DNA from 2 places in the Pseudomonas sp. 3A(2025) genome. Region 1 is predicted to be linked to the other one. Evidence: predicted binding sites of a transcription regulator. Region 1 holds the regulator's gene; the other holds the start of a gene.
What was found. The regulator sigma-54, encoded in region 1, starts transcription at its own class of promoters, with help from an activator protein. The targets are predictions, from matches to a motif close to ANTGGCATNNANNTTGCTNT.

Region 1 (3,741 bases):
AGATCACCGGCAACACCGTGACCATCACGCGCAATGCCCAGGGCGAGGTCGATGTGTTCACCTCGGTCGGCAACCTGGCCTATTACGAGCAGAAGCCCTCGACCACCAAGCCGATCGTTCAGGCCTACGCGGTGACGATCCAGTACTACGCGGCCCAGGATCGCATCGTCTTGATCGACAAGGCCAAGGTCATCAACGACGGCAACACTTCCGAAGGCGAGAAGATCGTCTACGACACCGTGCGCCAGATCGTCAGCGCGGGTCGCGCCACCGGCAGCCAGGTGACCACACCACGGCCACGGATCGACATGGTCATCCAGCCGAAAAAGAAAACCGACCAGCCGCAGAAGGCCGAGTAAATGGCGACGCTTAAAGCCCAGCACCTGGCCAAGAGTTACAAGAACCGTCAGGTCGTTCGCGATGTCAGCCTGTCCATCGACAGCGGCCAGATCGTCGGTTTGCTGGGCCCCAACGGTGCCGGCAAGACCACCTGCTTCTACATGATCGTCGGCCTGGTACAGGCCGATCAGGGCCGCGTACTGATCGACGACCTGGATGTCAGCCACCAGCCGATGCACGGTCGCGCACGCGCCGGTATCGGCTATCTGCCTCAAGAGGCTTCGATCTTTCGCAAGCTGACCGTGGCCGACAACATCATGGCCATCCTCGAGACCCGCAAGGAACTCGACGGCACTGCACGCCGCAAAGAGCTGGAAAACCTCTTGCAGGAATTCCACATCACGCATATCCGCGACAGCCTGGGCATGAGCCTGTCCGGCGGCGAACGGCGTCGCGTAGAAATTGCCCGCGCCCTGGCCACGGCCCCCAAGTTCATTCTGCTGGACGAGCCCTTTGCCGGGGTCGACCCGATTTCGGTCGGCGACATCAAGCAGATCATCCATCACCTGAAATCCAAGGGCATTGGCGTGCTGATCACCGATCACAACGTCCGTGAAACCCTGGATATCTGTGAGACTGCCTACATCGTCAACGACGGGCAACTGATCGCTGAAGGCGATGCCGAGACCATCCTGGCCAACGAGCTGGTGAAAGAGGTCTATCTCGGCCACGAGTTCCGCCTCTAGAGCGCCTTGCAGCCATAACAATGACCGTTGACAACGGATTATTTGTCGTGGCGCTCTAGGCAAGCGCTTCAATTTCAGGCATATAACTTGCTTATAAAAGGCGGCGCCCAGGCGCCCTGTAGTGGATGGCGCACGCGCGCCGGCGAATGAAGGTGTTGAGCCACTGCCATGAAACCATCGCTAGTCTTGAGAATGGGCCAGCAGCTGACGATGACACCGCAGCTGCAACAGGCTATCCGCTTACTCCAGTTGTCGACCCTGGACCTGCAACAGGAGATCCAGGAGGCTCTGGAATCCAACCCTATGCTGGAACGCCAGGAAGAAGGCGACGACTTCGACAATTCCGACCCTATGGCGGACAACGTCGAGAACAAGCCCAACAGCGAACGCGAGACCCAGGAACCGACTTATCAGGAAACCTCCGCGCCTACCGTGGATAATCTTGAGGAAGGCGAATGGAACGAGCGCATTCCTAACGAGCTGCCGGTCGACACGGCCTGGGAAGACATTTACCAGACCAGCGCCAGCAGCCTGCCGAGCAGCGACGACGACGAGTGGGATTTCACCACCCGCACATCGGCGGGTGAAAGCCTGCAAAGTCATCTGCTATGGCAGCTCAATGTGGCGCCGATGTCCGACACCGATCGCCTCATCGCCGTCACCCTGATCGACTGCATCAACAGCCAGGGCTACCTGGAAGAGTCGCTGGAAGAACTGCTGGAAGCGTTCGATCCCGAACTGGACATCGAGCTCGACGAGATCGAGGCCGTGCTGCACCGCATCCAGCAATTCGAGCCTGCCGGCATCGCCGCGCGCACCCTGAGCGAATGCCTGTTGCTGCAACTGCGCCAGATGCACGCCAGCACGCCATGGCTGAGCGAAGCCCAGCGCCTGGTAACCGACTATATCGACCTGCTGGGCGGACGCGACTACGCACAATTGATGCGCCGCATGAAGCTCAAGGAAGACGATCTGCGCCAGGTCATCGAACTGGTCCAGAGCCTCAACCCGCGTCCCGGCTCACAGATCGAGTCCAGCGAGCCGGAATACGTCGTGCCCGACGTCATCGTGCGCAAGGACAGCGAACGCTGGCTGGTCGAGCTGAACCAGGAAGCGGTACCGCGCCTGCGGGTCAACCCGCAGTACGCAGGTTTCGTGCGTCGCGCCGACACCAGCGCCGACAATACCTTCATGCGTAACCAGTTACAGGAAGCGCGCTGGTTCATCAAGAGCCTGCAAAGCCGCAACGAAACCCTGATGAAGGTGGCCACCCAGATCGTCGAGCATCAGCGCGGCTTTCTCGAATATGGCGACGAGGCCATGAAGCCTCTGGTCCTGCATGACATCGCCGAAGCGGTCGGCATGCATGAATCGACCATTTCCCGGGTCACCACCCAGAAGTTCATGCATACCCCGCGTGGCATATACGAACTGAAATACTTCTTTTCAAGCCACGTCAGCACCTCCGAAGGCGGTGAATGCTCGTCCACGGCCATCCGCGCAATCATCAAGAAACTGGTCGCGGCGGAAAATCAGAAAAAGCCATTGAGCGACAGCAAGATCGCTGGTTTACTGGAGGCACAAGGCATTCAAGTCGCCCGTCGCACAGTCGCCAAGTACCGCGAATCCCTCGGGATCGCGCCATCCAGCGAGCGCAAGCGGCTGATGTAGCGGACGAGGCACCTGCAGGGCAGCGCACCAGAGCTCACGCCGCCCGCCTGTGTCAGGCCACAGCGTTCCAGCGGCAGGTCACCGGCCTGCCTCTTATGCACTGGCAAAGGAGAGAGCTGTATGCAAGTTAATATCAGTGGACATCACCTGGAAGTGACCAAGCCCCTTCGTGAGTATGTGGAGCTCAAACTCAAAAAGCTTGAAGGGCATTTCGACAAGATTACCAATGTCCAGGTCACGATGACGGTCGAGAAACTGAAGCAGAAAATCGAAGCCACCCTGCATATCCATGGTGGAGAGGTCGTCGCCAACGCCGAACATGACGACATGTACGCGGCCATCGACCTGCTCACCGACAAGCTCGACAGACAATTGCTCAAGCACAAGGAAAAGCAGCAAAGCATCCTCAAAGGTGCGACCGCTCGCTAACAAACCAATCCATGACTCAACTTGAAAAAATACTGACCCCCGGCCGTTCCCTTGTGAACGTGCCGGGAGGCAGCAAAAAACGCGTGCTGGAGCAGATCGCCGATCTGATCGGCCGCGAAGTCCCCGAGCTGGACACGCAAGACGTGTTCGAAAAGCTCGTGAACCGTGAAAAACTCGGCTCGACCGGCTTTGGTAACGGTATTGCTATCCCCCACTGTCGCCTCGAGGCCTGCCAGTCGCCTATCAGCGCCGTCCTGAGCCTTGAGAAACCGGTCGACTTCGATGCTATCGACGGTGAACCGGTAGACCTGCTGTTCGTTCTGCTGGTACCGCAAGCCGCTACGGACGAACATCTGCAACTGCTCAGCCAGATTGCCGGCATGCTCGATCGCAGCGATGTACGCGAACGCCTGCGTAGCGCGCAAAGCAGTGATGACCTTTACCAGTGCGTACTGGAAGAACTCAAAGGCCGTTGAGCATGCGCATGATCATCGTCAGTGGCCGCTCAGGCTCAGGCAAGAGCACTGCGCTGGACGTTCTGGAAGACAACGGCTTC
Region 2 (3,741 bases), on a different contig from region 1:
GCCCCACACGAAGCTCATGTGCGGTGTGTAGTTGATGAAGGTACGAGGGTCTTTCAGCACGCCGGTCTTGACCTGCCAGGCCCAGAACTGACGAGAGATCTGGAACGACTCGTTGATCTCGATCGCCTTGGAGATGTCGATCTTGCCGTCTTTGCCTTCCGGGGTGTAGTTCAGCTCGGCGAGGGCCGAGTGACCGGTACCGGCGTTGTTCCAGCCGTTGGAGCTTTCTTCGGCCACAGCGTCCAGACGCTCGACCATTTCGATCGACCAGCTTGGCTCCAGCTCGTTGAGCCAGACACCCAGGGTTGAACTCATGATGCCGCCGCCGATGAGCAGCACATCCACTTTTTTGGCTTCGGCGGCATGGACAGGCATGAAACCCACCGACAGCGCCAAGCCCAGCAAGGCCTTGTTCACTTTATTAAGCATGTTGTAATTCCTAGGATTAACGCCATCCCTCCTGCCATTCTTGTACTGCGACGGGCCTGGAGACGGGCATTGACTACCGCGTTTTCCAGGTCTGCTCTTCAGTAAGGCTGGAGAGGCGACTCACCAGATCGAAAAAAATCGACCTCATTATTATGTCCCTCCCGTGCTGATCTCTTATTAGTTGTTGGCTTCAGCGACTTCGATGACACTTTTGTGCTCAGGCCCGTCTGGCTTCGTGGCGCCAGGGGCAAGCCTTTTTACTCACACCCATCAGTCGGATCACGAATCGGTTGATGTCACATTGCCGGGCCGGGCTGACCCGACAGCGATCTGTCTGCCCGATAAGGCAGATGGCATGTGACCTGAACGATTCAGCCGGGCATTTTAGACGAAAAAGCCGGGTAAAAGGCCTCCAATTGCAGGGGCCTTGGCACAATACCCATTATCGATAAACAAAATGCCCTGTCGCAGGGGACGCCGAGCTTAGTCCTGCAAGCCGGAAGGATTGCCATTTTCCAGCGCAGCGACTTTTGCTTCCAGCGCTTCCAGACGAGCGCGCGTACGGGCAAGCACCGCCATCTGGCTGTCGAACTCTTCGCGGCTGACCAGATCGAGCTTGCTGAAGGCGCTTTGTAACAAAATCTTGAATTGTGCTTCGAACTCACCCCGTGGCAGCGGGGTATCGCCACTGAACAGGCGCGAGGCGTGATCGCTCAGGGCATCGAGGAGGGCTTTGGGGGCAAGCATGATGGTTTCCCGGTATCAGATGCGCGGCAGTGTAGCACGGTGCGTTTTTTTACTGGTTTCACGCACGTTTATCGCGCATTCAGTCGTGCACGCATGCACTGTTATTGTGCGTCTTGCGTGCCCCGAACAGGCCCGAATGTGCCTGGCAGGCAGCAATGGCTTGATTTCAATGAAAATTCCCGAGCTGGCAAGCTTTCTGCTTAGACCCATGTGACCCATGCACTGATGCAGTCGCTGTGACGAAGGCAGTGCGGCAGGCGGAGCAGGAAAGTATTTCGCCAGATACAGTTATCTGAACACGGTCGGCGCTCGATAAGGCGCGCGATACGTTACAAAGCCAGACACTGCGCTTAGACTTGAGACGGGTTTGTTTTCCTGGGGCAAGTCCACCAATTCGGGAGAAAGTTTCATGAAACTAGTCACTGCAATCATCAAGCCGTTCAAGTTGGATGACGTGCGCGAATCGTTGTCCGAGATCGGCGTGCAGGGCATCACTGTCACGGAAGTCAAAGGCTTCGGGCGTCAGAAGGGTCACACTGAGCTGTATCGCGGTGCTGAATACGTAGTCGACTTCCTTCCTAAAGTGAAGATTGACGTCGCCATCGATGACAAGGATCTGGATCGGGTCATCGAAGCCATCACCAAGGCTGCCAACACCGGCAAGATCGGCGATGGCAAGATTTTCGTAGTCAATCTGGAACAGGCCATCCGCATCCGTACCGGCGAAACCGATACCGACGCTATCTAAGCCGCCAAACCCAACGCCCCAGGAGAAACAATATGACTCTGCGTCAATTCGCAGGGCTAGGAGCCCTGTTGTCCCTCGCTTTACCTGGTCTGGCCCTGGCGGCTGAACCTGTTGCAGAACCTGTGCTGAACTCCGGCGATACTGCATGGATGTTGACGGCGACCGCGCTGGTTCTGTTCATGACCATTCCTGGCCTGGCGCTGTTCTACGGCGGCATGGTCCGCTCCAAGAACATCCTCTCGGTGATGATGCAATGCTTTGCAATCACCGGCCTGATCAGCATCCTCTGGGTGGTTTACGGTTACAGCCTGGCGTTCGATGCCACCGGCATGGAAGAGGGCGTGGTCAACTTCAGCTCCTTCGTCGGCGGCTTCCAGAAAGCCTTCCTGGCCGGTGTCACGCCTTCGAGCCTGACCGGTGCTGCGGCACTGTTCCCTGAGGCGGTGTTCATCACCTTCCAGATGACCTTCGCGATCATTACGCCTGCGCTGATCGTCGGTGCGTTCGCCGAGCGTATGAAATTCTCCGCCATGCTGATCTTCATGGCCATCTGGTTCACCCTGGTCTACGCACCGATTGCCCACATGGTCTGGGGCGGTGTTGGCGGCCTGCTGTGGGACTGGGGCGTGCTGGACTTTGCGGGTGGCACCGTGGTGCACATCAACGCCGGTGTTGCAGGCCTGGTGGCGTGCCTGGTGCTGGGCAAGCGTAAAGGCTACCCGACCACCCCGATGGCCCCGCACAACCTGGGTTACACCCTGATCGGCGCGGCCATGCTCTGGATCGGCTGGTTCGGCTTCAACGCAGGCTCCGCTGCTGCCGCCAACGGCACCGCCGGTATGGCGATGCTGGTGACCCAGATCGCCACCGCCGCTGCGGCGTTGGGCTGGATGTTCGCCGAGTGGCTGACCCACGGCAAACCAAGCGCACTGGGCATCGCCTCGGGTGTGGTTGCAGGTCTGGTTGCCATCACTCCGGCTGCCGGTACAGCAGGTCCGATGGGCGCGCTGGTCATCGGCCTGGTGTCGGGTGTGGTCTGCTTCTTCTGCGCCACCAGCCTCAAGCGCAAGCTGGGCTATGACGACTCGCTGGATGCCTTCGGCGTACACGGTGTTGGCGGTATCGTTGGTGCCATCCTGACCGGCGTGTTCGCAGCGCCTGCTCTGGGCGGCTTCGGCACCGTGACCGACATCGGTACCCAGGTCTGGGTACAGTTCAAGGGCGTGGCGTTCACCGTGGTGTACACCGCCATCGTGACCTACATCATCCTGAAAGTGCTGGATGTGGTCATCGGTCTGCGCGTCAACGAAGAGGAAGAGGCCGTTGGCCTGGACCTGGCGCAGCACAACGAGCGTGGCTACAACCTGTAATTGCGCTGAAAAAAATACCCGGTTTTCCGGGTATTTTTTTGCCTGTTGTTTATGGATCTACCGGGCCTCTGCGCTGTCACTGAATAACCATCGCCTGACTCGGGGCAAGCTTGCCTTATCGCAGGCTTTGCTTTTTTCTCAGGCGAGTTAGAATGCGCGCCGAACATGCGGAGAAGGCTATGTGGCAGCAATCCAGAATTACCCTGCGGGCCAGGCCTCGCGGGTTTCATCTGGTCACCGACGAGATAATCGCAGGCCTGCCCGGGCTGTCCGGTTGTCGTGTCGGCTTGCTGCACCTGTGGCTGCAACACACCTCGGCCTCGTTGACGGTCAACGAGAATGCCGACCCGGCGGTACGTCGTGATTTCGAGCGTTTTTTCAACCGGCTGGTGCCTCAGGGCGTGGCCGGCCATGAACACAACGACGAAGGCCCCGATGACTTGCCGG

Region 2: a site for sigma-54 is predicted at 1,360-1,379, ahead of glnK (P-II family nitrogen regulator). Genes of this name have one in related genera too.

The regions. Positions count from the first base shown of each region.
Region 1 covers NZ_BAAILM010000113.1:916,820-920,560, forward strand. Annotated here, with positions in the region: gene lptA (lipopolysaccharide transport periplasmic protein LptA) at 1-359, shown strand, start outside; gene lptB (LPS export ABC transporter ATP-binding protein) at 360-1,085, shown strand; gene ACYP2A_RS30875 (RNA polymerase factor sigma-54) at 1,254-2,756, shown strand; gene hpf (ribosome hibernation-promoting factor, HPF/YfiA family) at 2,877-3,185, shown strand; gene ptsN (PTS IIA-like nitrogen regulatory protein PtsN) at 3,197-3,661, shown strand; gene rapZ (RNase adapter RapZ) at 3,664-3,741, shown strand, end outside.
Region 2 covers NZ_BAAILM010000016.1:99,414-103,154, reverse strand. Annotated here, with positions in the region: gene mqo (malate dehydrogenase (quinone)) at 1-429, opposite strand, end outside; gene ACYP2A_RS05690 (accessory factor UbiK family protein) at 913-1,176, opposite strand; gene glnK (P-II family nitrogen regulator) at 1,586-1,924, shown strand; gene ACYP2A_RS05680 (ammonium transporter) at 1,957-3,294, shown strand; gene ACYP2A_RS05675 (secondary thiamine-phosphate synthase enzyme YjbQ) at 3,474-3,741, shown strand, end outside.